One region of the Streptomyces sp. WI03-4A genome, then DNA from elsewhere that is predicted to be linked to it. Evidence: riboswitches for the same ligand, from Rfam matches in the RefSeq annotation. Region 1 holds a riboswitch; the other holds the start of a gene.
The links. Region 1 has a riboswitch for cyclic di-AMP ahead of PV343_RS15555 (transglycosylase SLT domain-containing protein). Riboswitches for the same ligand answer to the same signal wherever they lie in the genome.
Positions count from the first base shown of each region.

Region 1 (7,727 bases):
CGTCCGCGCGATGCATCTGCACCTGACCGGCCGCCCTGTTCCGGAGGGGGAGCAGCGGGCCGGCCACCGCTACGTCGTGGAGAACATCGACCTGCCCGCCCTGCTCGCGTACCGCCGCAGCGGCTACACGACGCCGCACGCACCGGCGAGGGCGAGCGGCACGGAGCTGGCCTGGTTCGCGGGTGATGACCCGCTGCCGTTCCTCACGATGCTCGCCCGCTTCGTGCGCCCGGGCGCGAAGCACCTCTACCAGCTGTGGCGGACCAGCCGCCGCGGCGGCAGCACCATCACCACCACGAAGTAGGCAAGGCCACGAAGGTGGCGCACCGTGTCTCTGGGGAGGGACTTCGTGATTCGACCGGTTGCAGTCATCGGGGCCGGGCCGTTCGGCCTGTCCACCGCCGCCCATCTGCGGGCCCGCGGTATCCCCGTCCGCGTCTTCGGCGACCTCATGGTCAGCTGGCGCGACCACATGCCCGCGGGCATGCTCCTGAAGTCGACGCCCGCCGCCTCCAGCCTCGACTGCCCGCAGGCGGGCCACACCCTCGCCGACTACTGCGACGCGGCGGGCATCCGCCGGCTGGTGACCGACGAGGACATCATCCCCGTGGAGACCTTCATCGCCTACGGGGAGTGGTTCCAGCAGAAGCTGCTGCCCGGCCTGGAGCGGGTCCGGGTCGTCTCCGTCGACCGTGACAGCAGCGGCGGGTTCGCGCTCAAGCTGGACTCGGGCGAGACGTTCACCGCGCGCGCGGTCGTCGTCGCCACCGGCCTGTCCGGTCTCGACCACCTCCCGGCCGAGCTGGCGGGAGCCGCGGCCGACGGACCGGCGCCGACGGCCCCGGTCTCCCACAGCTCCCAGCACCACGACCTCACCCGGTTCGCCGGCAAGGAGCTGATCGTCGTCGGCGCCGGCCAGTCCGCCCTGGAGACGGCGGTGCTCGCGGCCGAGGCGGGCGCCCGGGTGCGCGTGGTCTCGCGCGGCCGCGGCCGGGTGGCCTTCGGCGCACCGCCCTGGCGCCAGCCGGGGCTGCGCCCCGAGTCGCCGTTCGGCCGGGCCTGGTCCCTGTGGGCGCTCAGCTACTACCCCCACCCCTACCGCTTCCTGCCCGACCGCACCCGCCACTACCTGGTCCGCAGAGTCCTCGGCCCGCTCGGCGCCTGGTGGCTGCGCGACCGCTTCGAGGGCAGGGTGCAGGTCCAGGAGGTGGACCGGGTGCTGGCCGCCGAGGCGCAGGACGGCAGTCCCGTCCTGACCGTCCGCACCCACGCGGGCGGCACCGAGCGGCTCTGCGCCGACCACGTCATCGCGGCCACCGGCTACCGCGTGGACATCGCGGCGATGGACTTCCTCGGCCACGGACTGCGCACCCGGCTCGCCGTCAGCCGGGGCACGCCCAGGCTGGGCGCCGGTTACGTCTCCTCCGTCCCCGGCCTCTACTTCACCGGCCTTCCCGCGGCCTCCTCGTACGGTCCGGTGATGCGCTTCGTGTGCGGCACCGAGTTCGCCTCGCCCCGGCTGGCCGGGCATCTGGCGGCCGCCCACGGCTGAGTCCGGGGGCGCCTCCTGCGGCTCCCCGGCCGCTGCCGCCCGCCGCCCTGTGGCGGTGCGCGGCAGCGGCCGGGCGGGCGCGGAGGGCAGGGCCATCGGGCAGGCGGCGGGCACCACTTGGGCCGGTCAGCACACAAGTCCGGCCGCAGCGCGGTGAGTCGGCGGGGCGCCGGATCCGTATTCTCTGATCATGGCCGTACCCCCCGCATACGCACTGATCGCCACCGACCTGGACGGGACGCTGCTGCGTGCTGACGACACCGTCTCCGACCGGTCGCTGGCCGCGCTCGAACGGGTGGCGCGGGCCGGCGCCCGGCACCTGGTGGTGACGGGCCGGCCGGCCCCCCGGGTACGGCCCCTGCTGGACACGCTCGGCTGCACGGGGCTCGCGGTGTGCGGGCAGGGCGCGCAGGTGTACGACGCCGGGGCGGACCGCATGCTGTGGTCGGTCCGGCTGGACCGGGAGCTGGCCGAGACCGCGCTCGGCAAGATCGAGGCCGAGGTGGGGCAGGTCTACGCGGCCGTCGACCAGGACGGCGTGGACGGGCTCACCCTGATCGAACCGGGGTACCTGATGCCGCACCCGACCCTGCCCGCGGTGCGGGTGGGCCGGCGCGACGACCTGTGGCGTGAGCCCATCAGCAAGGTGCTGCTGCGCCACCAGACGCTGTCCGACGACGCGTTGGCGTCGATCGCGCGGTCGGCGGTGGGCTCGCTCGCCACGGTCACGATGTCGGGGCCGGGGACGGTGGAGCTCCAGCCGTGCGGTGTGACCAAGGCGACGGGTCTTGCGCTGGCCGCGGACCGCCTGGGCCTCGCCGCCGACCGGGCCCTCGCCTTCGGCGACATGCCCAACGACATCCCCATGTTCGACTGGGCCGGGCGGGGGGTGGCCATGGCCAACGCCCATCCCGAGCTGAAGGCCGTGGCGGACGAGGTCACCACGTCGAACGAGGACGACGGCATCGCCGTCGTCCTCGAAAGACTGTTCCCGGCCGGCTGACCGGGACCTCAGTGGTGATCAGTCACCGGTGCCCGTCAGTAGGCGCCGAAGACGTTGTCGATCGACCCGTAGCGCTTGGCCGCGTAGTTGCAGGCGGCCGTGATGTTGGCGACCGGGTCGTAGATGTTGAAGGACGTTCCGGCCACGTGGTACGCGTTGAACGTCGGGTCGATGACCTGGAGCAGGCCCTTGGACGGGATGCCCGCGGCGGCGTTGGAGTCCCACAGGTTGATGGCGTTCGGGTTGCCGGACGACTCACGGATCACGTTGCGGTAGATGCCGTTGTAGGTACCCGGGATGGCCTTCTCCTTCATGATCGCGAGGGACTCGCGGATCCAGCCGTCGAGGTTGTTGGGGTACCCGGCCGGCGTGGTGGAGACGGTCGTGGCGGCGGGAGTGGCGGCGGAGGCGGCGGTGGCGCCGATGAGGGGGAGCGCGAGAACGGCGGCACCGGTACCGGCGACGGCGAGCGTGCGGAAGAGACGGTTGGTACGGCGCTGGGCGGCAGCGGGCATGGCGAAGATCCTCTCCGTCGCCTGCGAGGTGAGCTGTCGGGTTCGGGCGGGGAGGTGCCCGGCCGTGCCCCTGGGGGGAGGCACGACTTCACCCCTAGCCGTCCCGGCGCGACATGTGCCGTCCGGTCCGGCGACTTACCTGGGTCCCCCGCTCCTGCCCTACGAATGAGTCCGTCGATGGGTGATGTCAGACGCGGCAGGATTCGGCGTTCGTCTGACAGGCCCGGAAGCTATGCGAGAGCACATGTCCGGAACAAGCGTCGGATTCACATAAAGCGCTAGTTGACCTTGATCTGTGCCATTTGGGGTGCTTGATCCTTTGCGGTTGCCAACCCTCAACTGGCCGCTGCGGCAAGGGCGGACCGGTGGTGGCGCGATCGTTCGGGTGAGGTGGCCTACGTGACCCAACTCACGAAATGGCAAAGCGTACCAAATCAGACATGGGGGATTCGGGATATCTGCTGGTCATGGCACGAAAGAAGTAATCCTCCCTCCATATGGTTCGCGACAAAATGGACTAAGAGGTGTTAAGTCCGTGGATGTCAGTTCTTATCGGATGATCGAAAACATACCGGCCGTGATCCGATACCGCCCGGGCTGGACCGGTGGGCGCTATCGGTGATCGAAACAGGACCGGATACGCTGACTTGAGTGATGGCAGCGACCTATCGACAAACCGTGTAATCGCGCAGCAGACACCAGCAGACAGGAGACCCCTCGTGACCGTCGTCGGGCCGTTCGGGCTGAGCGTGCGGGACCAGGCTCTGGAAGCCGATGTCCAGGCCGGATTGGCGGCTGTCGAGGAAGGCTTGCTCGAAGCCACCAAGAGCGAGGTCCCGTTCATCACGGAGGCCGCGCAGCACCTTGTCAGGGCCGGCGGGAAGCGGTTCCGGCCGCTGCTCGTGATGCTCGCGGCGCAGTTCGGTGACCGGCACGCGCCCGGCATCGTGCCGTCGGCCGTGGTCGTGGAGCTCACCCACCTGGCGACGCTGTACCACGACGACGTCATGGACGAGGCGGCCGTGCGCCGCGGCGTGGACAGCGCCAACACGCGCTGGGGCAACTCCGTCGCGGTCCTGACCGGCGACTTCCTGTTCGCCCGCGCCTCCCAGATCCTCGCCGACCTCGGCCCCGAGGCGGTCCGGGTGCAGGCTCTCGCGTTCGAGCGGCTGGTCACGGGCCAGATCCTGGAGACGGCGGGCCCCTCGGACGGCCGCGACCCGGTCGAGCACTACCTGGACGTGCTGGGCGGCAAGACGGGCTCGCTGGTCGCGGTCTCCTGCCGGTTCGGCGCGATGATGTCCGGCGCCGACGAGACGGTCGTCGACGTGCTCACCCAGTACGGCGAGCGGCTCGGTGTCGCCTTCCAGCTCGCGGACGACGTCCTGGACATCGCCTCCGACTCCCACGAGTCCGGCAAGACGCCCGGGACCGACCTGCGCGAGGGCATCCCGACGCTGCCCGTGCTCCGGCTGCGCGAGCGCGCCGCCCGGCTGGGTCTGCCCGAGGACGCCGCGCTCTGCGAGCTGCTGGACTCCGACCTCAGCGACGACGCCCGGCACGCCGAGGCGCTCGCCGCGCTCCGCGCGCACCCCGCGCTCGAACAGGCCCGCCGGGACACCGTCCGGTACGCGGAGGAGGCGCGCGCCGCGCTGGCCCCGCTGCGGGAGTGCGACGCCAAGGCGGCCCTCCTGGAGCTGTGCGACGCGGTCGTGCACCGGGCCGGCTGAGCCCCCGTACCCGCCGCGAGGGCGGTGTCTCCGGCTCGACCCCTACGGGTCGGCGGGGGCACCGCCCTCGCGTGTCATACCGCAGGCGTACACGAGTTGGCTCCGTGGTCTGACGATTCCTCACGGCCGATTTGGTCAGATGGAAACCACGGAAATCACCACTCCTCACCGATTCGGGTGAGAATGGCGGCTCAGGTGGACCAGCGCGTGGACAGCCGCCGCCGACGACGGAGGTAAGGCACTGATGGCACCGTACGAATCCGACGACACGACGGGCACCGCGCAGGACGAGGACCTGCGCACCGGGCGCCGCAAGGCCGCCCGGTACGTGGTCCCGGTCGCGGTGGTGGGGGTGGCGGCGGCCACGATCGGGCTGGTCCCGGCGCTCGCCGACTCCGGTGACCCCGACCTGCCGAAGATCACCGCCCAGCAGCTCATCGACAAGATCGCCAAGTCGGACGTGCAGCGGCTGTCCGGCACCGTGAAGATCACCACCGACCTCGGCCTGCCGAACCTCGGCGGCCTGGAGAGCAGCCTGACGTCCGGCGCGGCCGGAGGCGGCGACGGCTCCTCCGCCGACCCCAGGGCCAAGCTCACCGAACTGGTCTCCGGCACGCACACGCTGCGGGTCGCGGCAGACGGCCCGGACCGGCAGAAGCTGTCGCTGCTGGAGAGCGGCGCCGAGTACAGCCTCATCCACGACGGCAAGGACGTCTGGGGCTACGACAGCAAGAGCAACGAGGTCTACCACGGCACCGCCGCCGAAGCCGGCAAGGAGCACCGGACCGAGCGGCCGGCCACGCCGAAGGACTTCGCCGACGAAGCCCTGAAGTCGGTCGACGACACCACGTCTGTGACCGTCGACGGCACCGCGCACGTCGCCGGACGCGACGCCTACAAGCTGCTGATCAAGCCCAAGCAGTCCGGCACCACCGTCGGCGCGATCAGCATCGCGGTGGACGCCGAGACGGGCCAGCCGCTGAAGTTCACCCTGACCCCGAGGAGCGGCGGCGCCGCCGTGCTCGACGCGGGCTTCACCCAGGTCTCCTTCGACCGGCCGGCCGCCTCCACCTTCGACTTCACCCCGCCCAAGGGTGCGAAGGTCACCGAGGGCAAGGCCGGGGACAAGGCCGGGCACGGGGAGTTCGGCGAGTTCGGCCACGGCAAGCGGACCGACGGCAAGCCCGACCTCGCGGGGGCCGGCCAGGGCTTCGGCAAGGGCATGGAGGGCGCCACCGTCCTCGGCACGGGCTGGACGTCCATCGCCACCTTCGACACCGGCGCCAAGGGCGGCCTGCCGACCGGCTCCTCCGACGGCGCCCTCGGCGGCTTCCTCGGCTCGCTCGGCGACCACGTCTCGGGCAAGTTCGGCAAGGGCACGGTCTTCTCCACCCGCCTGGTCAACGCCCTGATCACCGACGACGGCAAGGTCTACGCCGGAGCGGTCACCAAGGAGATGCTGGTGAAGGCGGCCGACGCGGGGAAGTGATCCCGCACCGGGGGGAAGCGGCCCTTCGCGGGCACGACGAGTCGGGGGGGAGCCGATGGACGAACCGTCCGCCGCACGGCGCGAGCCGGAGGAGGCGCCGGCGCAGGTCATCGCCACGCGCGGCCTCACCAAGCGCTACCGGGGCGGACAGCTCGCCGTCGACGGTCTCGACCTGACCGTCCCGGCGGGCAGCGTCTTCGGCTTCCTCGGACCCAACGGCTCCGGAAAGACGACCACCATCCGCATGCTGATGGGCCTGGTCGAGCCGACCTCGGGCACGGCCCGCGTCCTGGGCCGCCCCGTCCCCAGGGCCGGCCGCGCGATCCTGCCGCACGTCGGCGCGCTGATCGAGGGACCGGCGCTGTACGGCTTCCTGTCCGGCCGGGACAACCTGCTGCGCTACGACGCCGCCGACCCGACCGCCGACCCGCGCACCCGGCGCGCCCGTGCCGCGGCCGCCCTGGACCGGGTGGGCCTCACGGCCGCCGCCGGCAAGAAGGCGCGGGCGTACTCGCTCGGCATGAAGCAGCGCCTGGGGCTGGCCGCCGCCCTGCTCCGGCCGCGCCGGCTGCTGGTCCTGGACGAGCCGACCAACGGGCTCGACCCGCAGGGCATGCGCGAGATCAGGACCCTGATCAGGGAGCTGGCCTCCGACGGCACGACCGTGTTCCTCTCCTCCCACCTCCTCGACGAGATCGAGCAGGTGTGCACGCACGCGGCGGTCATGACCCGGGGCCGCCTGGTCAGGCAGGGCGCGGTCGCGGACCTGGCGGCCGGTGCGCGCGGCCGGCTGGTGGTGACCACCCCCGACCCCGGCGAGGCGGCCCGGGTGCTGAAGGAGCAGGGCGTCGCCGATGTGATCACGGACGGCGACCGGGTGACCGGTGAACCGCCCGAGCGGGACCTCGCCGAGGTGACCGCGGCGCTGGTCACGGCGGGCGTCCGGGTGCGCGGCCTGACGCTCGAACGTGCCTCCCTGGAGGACGCGTTCGTGGCGCTGACGGGGGAGGGTTTCGATGTCGCGGGCTGAGGCGGCGGGGGCCGAGGCGCCGACCGTGCGCCGGACCCGTCCCTTGTGGACCTTCGGGCTGCTGCGCAGCGAGCTGGTCATCACGCTCCGGCGCCGGCGCACGCTCGCGCTGCTCGCGGTGCTGGCGGCGGTGCCGGTGCTGGTCGGGATCGCGGTGAAACTGGAGACGCGCGGCGGCTCGTCGGCCGGTCCGGACGGCGGCGGGGGACCGGCGTTCCTGGCGCAGATCACCAACAACGGCCTGTTTTTGGTGTTCACGGCGCTGGCCGCGACCCTGCCGTTCTTCCTGCCCATGGCGGTCGGCGTCGTCGCGGGCGACGCGATCGCGGGCGAGGCGGGGGGCGGCACCCTGCGCTACCTGCTCGTCGCCCCGGCCGGCCGCACCCGGCTGCTGCTCACCAAGTACAC
Region 1 covers NZ_JARAUO010000012.1:100,754-108,480, forward strand. The annotation lists gene PV343_RS15540 (ATP-grasp domain-containing protein) at 1-304, shown strand, start outside; gene PV343_RS15545 (FAD-dependent oxidoreductase) at 350-1,552, shown strand; gene PV343_RS15550 (HAD family hydrolase) at 1,743-2,555, shown strand; gene PV343_RS15555 (transglycosylase SLT domain-containing protein) at 2,591-3,070, opposite strand; cyclic di-AMP (ydaO/yuaA leader) riboswitch at 3,076-3,289, opposite strand; gene PV343_RS15560 (polyprenyl synthetase family protein) at 3,790-4,800, shown strand; gene PV343_RS15565 (DUF2092 domain-containing protein) at 5,045-6,289, shown strand; gene PV343_RS15570 (ABC transporter ATP-binding protein) at 6,345-7,319, shown strand; gene PV343_RS15575 (ABC transporter permease) at 7,306-7,727, shown strand, end outside.

Region 2 (7,727 bases), on a different contig from region 1:
AGCCGGCGGTGAGCGGGCGCCCGGTGCCGCCGCGCGAGCTGCCGAGCAGCGAGGTCAGGAAGGGCGCCTCGTCGGGGTGCGCCCTGAGCTGCTCCCAGCCGAGGCCGTCGACCAGGAAGACGCAGACCCGGTCGGCGGGAGTCAGCTCCGTGATCGTGGCGGTCGTGCCGGGGACGCCGAGGCCGGCGGCCAGCGTGGGCAGCAGGTCGGCGAGCGAGCCGCTGCCGTACTCGGGCAGCGGAGCCGTGTCCAGGGCGAGCGGTTCCGGGTGGTCCCAGGGGGAGGGCTGGGCCATCAGCGCGTGATGTCCGCGGTCGCCTCGGAGATGGACTGCGCGAAGGCGAGCGCCTGGCGCACCGTCTCCGGGCCGTCCCCGGCCTCGCTGACCCGCAGGCTGAGGTCGTCCGCCGTGGAGCTGCCGGTGTAGCCGTGGTCGGCCTCGCAGTTGGGGTCGCCGCAGGCGGCTGGCTCCAGGTCGATGCGGCTGACCGCGCCCCAGCCGATGGTCAGGACGACCTCGCGGGGCACGGTGCCCGGCGTGTACTGCTCCGGGTTGGCGACCACCCTGCTGACCACGACCGACGAGATCCGGCCGAGCTTGACGGACTCCGTGGACGTCGTGGCGTACGGCGTCGGGGAGGTGGTGTCGGCGGCCTGCTCGTCGGTGTGGCTGACGATGAAGCGGTTGCCGGTGAGGACCAGGACGGTCACGTGCCGGCGGACCTCGTTCTGGTCGAACGTGGTCTCCTGGTGGACCAGGTACGACCGGATGGGCTCGCCGCCCACAGCGGCCTCCACCGCCTCGGCCACGAGGGCCGGGTAGTAGCCGCTGCGCTCGATCGCCGCGCGCAGCCCCTGGGTCGTCGTACTGGTCTTGGCCATGGCGTCCATCCTAATCCGTGGGCAAGGGCGGTCCGGGCCAGTCGTGGGCACCCGCCGCGGCCCGCCCGCCCGCACGCCGGCGCCCCGGGACGGGCACCGCGCCGCCCTGCGGACGGTGATCTCCCCTGTGATTCCCCCCTCGGCCGGTCAGTACGCCGGCATCGTGCGCGGGCCGAGGTCGTCGCGGGCGGGCGGGGGCGCGAGCCGGACGGTGGCGCCGAGGACGCTCGCCCCGTGCGGGGCGACGACGACCGGTTCCAGGGTGACCGCGACGACCTCCGGGTGGTCGTCGACCAGCCGGGAGAGCCGCAGCAGCAGTTCCTCCAGCGCGGGGGTGTCCACCGGGGTGGAGCCGCGCCAGCCGAAGAGCAGCGGTGCCGTGCGGATCGAGCGCACCAGCGAGGTCGCCTCCCGGTCGGTGACCGGGACCAGTCGGTGGGCCATGTCACCGAGGAGCTGCGAGGCGGCACCGGCGAGCCCGAAGGACAGCACGGCGCCGGCCGCCGGATCGATCACGGCGCGTACGACGGTGTCGACCCCGCGCGGCGCCATGCCCTGCACCACCGGGCGCAGCTCCTCGGGCTTGCCGAACAGTTCGGTCAACTCGGCGTAGGCGCGGCGCAGTTGTTCCTCGTCGGCGAGGTCCAGGCGGACGCCGCCCAGGTCGGCGCGGTGCCTGAGGTGCGGCGCGGTGGCCTTGAGGGCGACCGGGTAGCCGAGGGTGCGGGCGGCCTCGGCGGCCTCGTCGGGAGACGGCGCGGGCAGCGCCCGGCGAACCTGGATGCCGTAGGCGGCGAGCAGCTCGCAGGTCTCCTCCTGCCCGATGGTGAGGCCCTGGCCGCGCCGCAGCAGAGTGTCGATCAGCCGGGCGGCGCCCTTCTCGTCGATGTCGTCGTACTCCGGGACCCGGCCGGGGTCGGCGGCCTCGCGCCGCCACTGCCCGTACCGGACGGCCTCGGCCAGGGCGCGGACCGCGCGTTCGGCGGCGGGGTAGGCGGGGATCAGGTGCGTGCCGTCGGGGGGTGTCGCCGGCAGCGCGGCGGGCGGCCGGTCCGCGGGGTCCGGGGTCTCCGCCTGCCGGTCGGCGGCCTGGGGGGCGGTGCTCGCCGCGGCCGAGAGGGCCTCCGCGAGTCCGCCGAGCTCGACGTGGACCACCAGCACCGGCTTGCCGGGCACCGTGGCGGCCGCCGCCCGCAGGGCCTCGGCCAGCTCGGCGTCGCCCGGCGCGCCCTCGCCGATCGCGGGGATCACCGTGACGACGACGGCGTCGTGGGTGTCGTCGGCCAGGGCCTGCCCGAGCGCGCGGCGGAAGTCCGCCGCCGTGGCCGCCGTCGTCAGGTCCACCGGGCGGGCCGGCCGCAACCCCTCCGCCAGACAGCGGTCGTAGGTGAGGACGCCCAGCGACTCGGAGTTGCCGAGGATCGCCACCCGCGGTCCGGCGGGCAGCGGCTGGCGGGCGAGGAGCAGGCCCGCGTCGACCAGCTCGGTGATCGTGTCGACCCGGATCACCCCGGCCTGCCGCAACAGCGCGGAGACGGTGTCGTGCGGCAGCCGGGTGGCCCGGACCGCGTGGCCCAGCGGCGCGGTGCCGGTGCCCTGCACCACGACCAGCGGCTTCGCCGCCGCGGTCCGCCGGGCGAGGCGGGTGAACTTGCGCGGGTTGCCGATGGACTCCAGGTACATGAGGGCGACGTCGGTGTCGGGGTCGTCGTACCAGTACTGGAGGACGTCGTTGCCGGAGACGTCGGCGCGGTTGCCCGCCGACACGAACGTGGAGACGCCGGTGACCCCGGTGACCCCGCCGCCGCGCCTGTGCAGCCGGGACAGCAGGGCGATGCCGATGGCCCCGGACTGCGCGAACATGCCGATACGGCCCGGCCGCGGCATCTCGGGGGCGAGCGAGGCGTTCAGCCGCACCGCGGGCGCGGTGTTGATGACGCCGAAGGCGTTGGGGCCGATGATCCGCATGCCGTACGCGCGGGCGAGCCGGACCAGGGCCCGCTGGCGCTCCCGCCCCTCGGGCCCGCTCTCCGCGTACCCGGCGGAGAGCACCACCAGCCCCTGGACGCCGTGTTCGCCGCACTCGGCGACCACGGTGGGCACCTGGTCGGCGGGGACGGCGACGACGGCGAGGTCCACCGGGCCGTCGATGTCCCGCACCGAGCGGCGGGCGGGTACGCCGTCGACCTCCTCCAGGTCCTCGGGGAACGCCTTGTTCACGGCGTAGAGACGGCCGGGGTGCCCGGCGTCCCGGATGTTGCCGAGGACGCTGCGGCCCACTCCCCCGGGCGCGCGGCCGACGCCGACGACCGCCACCGAGCCGGGGGCCAGCAGCCGCCGTACCGAGCGTGCCTCGGCGCGCTGCTCCCGCGCGCGCTGCACGGCGACCGAGCGGTCGGTGGGTTCGAGGTCGAACTCCAGGCGTACGACGCCGTCCTCGAAGCTGCGCTTCTGGGTGTAGCCGGCGTCCGTGAACACCTTGATCATCTTGGTGTTGGCGGGCAGCACCTCGGCGGCGAAGCGGCGGATGCCGCGCTCGCGCGCGACGGCCGCGATGTGCTCCAGGAGGGCGGAGGCGACGCCGCGGCCCTGGTGGGCGTCCTGGACCAGGAAGGCGACCTCGGCCTCGTCGGCGGGCGAGGAGGCGGGCATGCCGTTCGCGTTGATGCGGTCGTAGCGTACGGTGGCGATGAACTCGCCGCCGATGGTGGCCGCGAGTCCCACCCGGTCCACGAAGTCGTGGTGGGTGAAGCGGTGGACGTCCTTGGCGGACAGCCGCGGGTAGGGCGCGAAGAAGCGGTAGTACTTCGACTCGTCCGAGACCTGCTCGTAGAAGCTGACCAGGCGGTCGGCGTCGTCGATGGTGATGGGCCGGATGCGCGCGGTGCCCCCGTCGCGCAGCACTACGTCCGCCTCCCAGTGGGCGGGGTACTCGTGCCGGTCCTGCCGGTCCGCCGGGCTCTGCATGGGCCCCAGAGTACGGCTCGCGTCCGACAGCGGCGCGAGGCAGTCTGTGGAGGACGGCCGGCCGGACCGAGGCCGCGGTCCGGCGACACACCGGAGCGGGACGCAGGACCGCTCCGGGCACGCTTCGCGATATGGGAAACTGGTCTAGACAACCCTGAGACAGTGAAGGGCAGCAACACATGGCTGAGCGCCGCGTCAACGTCGGCTGGGCCGAGGGCCTCCACGCCCGCCCCGCTTCCATCTTCGTCCGAGCCGCCACGGCCACAGGCGTCCCGGTGACGATCGCCAAGGCCGGGGGCAACCCCGTCAACGCGGCCTCCATGCTGGCTGTCCTGGGTCTGGGCGCCCAGGGCGGCGAGGAGATCGTCCTCGCCTCCGACGCCGAGGGCGCGGACGTCGCCCTCGACCGGCTGGCGAAGCTGGTCGCCGAGGGCCTCGAGGAACTTCCCGAGACCGTCTGAGCCGTATCCGGCGAAAGCCGCGTCGTCCCGTGCGGGCGACGCGGCTTTCGCGTTTGTCGAATTGCCGCGCGACATGAAGAGTGCAGCGGTATGGAGAGCGGCGGTGAATTCACGGCGTGCCATCGAAAGGGCGACGCCGATACCGCTCACGGAATATCCCCTTCTTTGTATACGGCGCCCGTGTTAATACCGCAGGCTCGGTGTGTTTACGGCATGTTGCGAGTTCCTCACACGCTCCGCGCGGGGGGCGCCCGGGGCGAGCCGCAGCCGGTGGGCGGGCGTCGCGCGCTCGGTGTGCAGGGCCGTGACCGCCCGCGCGCGCTCGCCGTCACCGCGGGCGACGGCGTCCACGATGGCGCCGTGCTCGGCCCAGGTCTCCTCCGGGTGGGGCGACGCCTCGACCACGTACATCCAGGCGATCTTGTGCCGGAGCTGGGTCAGCGTCGCGGTCAGCGCGTGGCTGCCCGCGGCCTGCGCCAGCGTCTCGTGGAACCAGCCGCCGAGCGAGCGCAGGTCCTCGCTGGTTCCCCGCCTGGCCCGCTCCTGGCCGAGCCGGACCAGGCCACGCAGCACCTTCAGATGGGCCTCGGTGCGCCGCTGGGCGGCCCGGGCCGCGCCGAGCGGCTCCAGCAGCAGGCGCATCTCCAGCAGGTCGGCGGCCTCCTGCTCGGTCGGCTCGGCCACGCAGGCACCGGCATGCCTGCGGGTCACCACGAACCCCTCCGCCTCCAGGGTGCGCAGGGCCTCGCGGACGGGGACGCGCGAGACGCCGTAGCGACGGGCGAGGACTTCTTCGGTGAGGCGGCTGCCGCGTTCGTGGACACCGGCCACGATGTCGTCCCGGATCGCCGTGCACACCGAGTGCGCCGGAATACGCATGACCGACCTCCGCCTCGATCCCCGTGACACGCCGACGAGGGACGCGCCTTTCCGTGACTCTATTGCAATGAGCCGGAATTTCCGACGGCAGGCCGGAATCCATGGATATTTTTTGGACAGCGGATGCGGTGGGCGGCGGGAAAACGGCGAAAGCCCCGGCGGGTGAGCCGGGGCTTTCGGAATGCCGTGCGACGGGGCGCCGCGCGCGGGAGGCGTCAGACGTTCACGCCGTGCTTGCGCAGGTAGGCGACCGGGTCGACGTCCGAGCCGTAGTCGGGGGTCGTGCGGGCCTCGAAGTGCAGGTGCGGCCCGGTGACGTTGCCGGTGGCGCCGGACAGGCCGATCTGCTGGCCCGGGACGACCTTCTGGCCCGCGCTGACACCGATGGACGACAGGTGGCCGTACTGGGTGTACATGCCGTCGGCCATCCGGATCACGATCTGGTTGCCGTACGCGCCGCCCCAGCCGGTGGAGACGACCGTGCCGGAGCCGACCGCGTGGACGGACGTGCCGCTGGCCGCGTGGAAGTCGATGCCGGTGTGGGAGCCGGAGGACCACAGCGAGCTGCTGGCCTGGTAGCCCGTGGAGACGTACGAACCGGCGATCGGGACGACGAACGCGTTCAGGCGCTTGCGCTCGGCCTCGCGGGCGGCGCGTGCCTTGGCCGCGCGCTCCTTGGCGGCCCGCTCGGCGGCCGCCTTGGCCGCGGCCTCCTCGGCCGCCTTCTGGTCGGCCGCCTGCTTCTGCGCGGCGGCCTGCTCGTCGATCTGCGCGGCGACGTCGTCGCTCACGGTGATCACCGGGGTGAGACCGGTCTGCTCGACGGGGCTCTCCGCCGCCGACGCCGGGCCGGCCGCGAGGGTACCGATGACACCGGTGGTGGTGAGGGCGGCGATGCCGGCCGCCTGAGCCGTGGTGCGCTTGACCCTGCCGGGCCTGCGGTGCTTCCCGGTGGCGCACATGAACGCCATGAAGTGGCTGGTCCTTTCCTTCCTTCTCGCCTACCGGGTTAGCTGACGGGTTCGGAGCAGGAAGGTCTCCTACGGACCCCCTCGCTCACGCGCGGGCGTCCGATTCACCCCAGGGACTGCGTTGGGTCCCCGGCTCCCCTGGCTCGCGCCGTGGGGGGACTCGGCGATGACTGCCCGGTGCCGCGGACGCGGCGCAGTGCCTGACGGACAGCCCCGAAGACGCTACGGCGGGCGACTTTCGATTCCCAAACGGATCGGGGTTTTTGTAGCGCATCCCACAGGTCAGACGGGCCCCCTCCGCCCCAATCCGGACATCTGGTCCGCGGTTCGGCAGGAGCCGGTGCGGCAAGGGCCCTGACGACCCGTCGGTCGTCAGGGCCCCACGCGCGCGTGGCGCGGCTTCGCCGCCGCTCGCCGCTACTCGGCGGTGACGACGGTGACTTCGCCGATGCCGAGCGCCTCGACGGGCGCCTTGATCTCGGCCGCGTCACCGACGAGCACGGTCACCAGGCGGTCCACCGGGAAGGCGTTGATGACCGCGGCCGTGGCCTCAACGGTGCCGGTGGCGGCGAGCTGCTGATAGAGCGTCGCCTGGAAGTCGTCCGGCAGGTGCTGCTCGACCTGGTCCGCGAGCGTGCTCGCGACGGCCGCCGCCGTCTCGTACTTGAGCGGTGCCACCCCGACGAGGTTCTGCACGGCGACGTCGCGCTCGGCGTCCGTCAGTCCCTCCGCCGCGAGCGTGCGCAGCACCTTCCACAGGTCGTCCAGCGCGGGACCGGTGTTCGGCGTGTCCACGGAGCCGCTGATGGCGAGCATGGCGGCACCGGTGCCCTCCGGCGTGGACCGAAGAACCTGCCCGAAGGACCGCACGCCGTACGTGTAGCCCTTCTCCTCGCGCAGGACGCGGTCCAGGCGGGAGGTGAGGGTGCCGCCGAGGCAGTACGTGCCGAGCACCTGGGCGGCCCACACGCGGTCGTGCCGGTCGGGGCCGATCCGGCCGATCAGGAGCTGCGTCTGGACGGCGCCGGGCCGGTCGACGATGACGACGCGCCCGGTGTCGTCCGCGGTCACCGGCGGCACGGGCCGCGGCTGCCCGGGGGTACCGGTCCAGGCGCCGAGGGTGTCGCCGAGCAGCTCGTCCAGGTCGGTGCCGGTGAGGTCACCGACCACCACCACGGTCGTCGTGGCGGGGCGGACGTGCCGGTCGTAGAAGGCGCGCACGGCCGCCGCGTCGATCTTCTCGACCGTGTCCTCCGTGCCCTGGCGCGGGCGCGACATGCGCGAGGCCGCCGGGAACAGCTGCCGGGAAAGCTCCTTCGCGGCCCGCCGGGAGGGGTTGGCCAGCTCGTGCGGGATCTCGTCCAGGCGGTTGCGGACCAACCGCTCGACCTCGCTCTCGGCGAAGGCGGGCGCGCGCAGCGCGTCGGCGAGCAGGCCGAGGCCCTTGGCCAGGCGGGAGGCCGGGACCTCCAGGCTGATGCGGACGCCGGGGTGGTCGGCGTGCGCGTCCAGCGTGGCGCCTGCCCGCTCCAGCTCGGCGGCGTACTCCTCGGCCGAGTGCTGGTCG
Region 2 covers NZ_JARAUO010000003.1:228,262-235,988, forward strand. The annotation lists gene PV343_RS05885 (alkaline phosphatase family protein) at 1-295, opposite strand, end outside; gene PV343_RS05890 (DUF5998 family protein) at 295-882, opposite strand; gene PV343_RS05895 (GNAT family N-acetyltransferase) at 1,030-3,849, opposite strand; gene PV343_RS05900 (HPr family phosphocarrier protein) at 4,029-4,310, shown strand; gene PV343_RS05905 (GntR family transcriptional regulator) at 4,494-5,189, opposite strand; gene PV343_RS05910 (M23 family metallopeptidase) at 5,405-6,160, opposite strand; cyclic di-AMP (ydaO/yuaA leader) riboswitch at 6,174-6,336, opposite strand; gene PV343_RS05915 (M16 family metallopeptidase) at 6,578-7,727, opposite strand, start outside.
Region 2: linked by a shared signal. The riboswitch ahead of PV343_RS05910 (M23 family metallopeptidase) and the one ahead of PV343_RS15555 (transglycosylase SLT domain-containing protein) in region 1 are both predicted to bind cyclic di-AMP.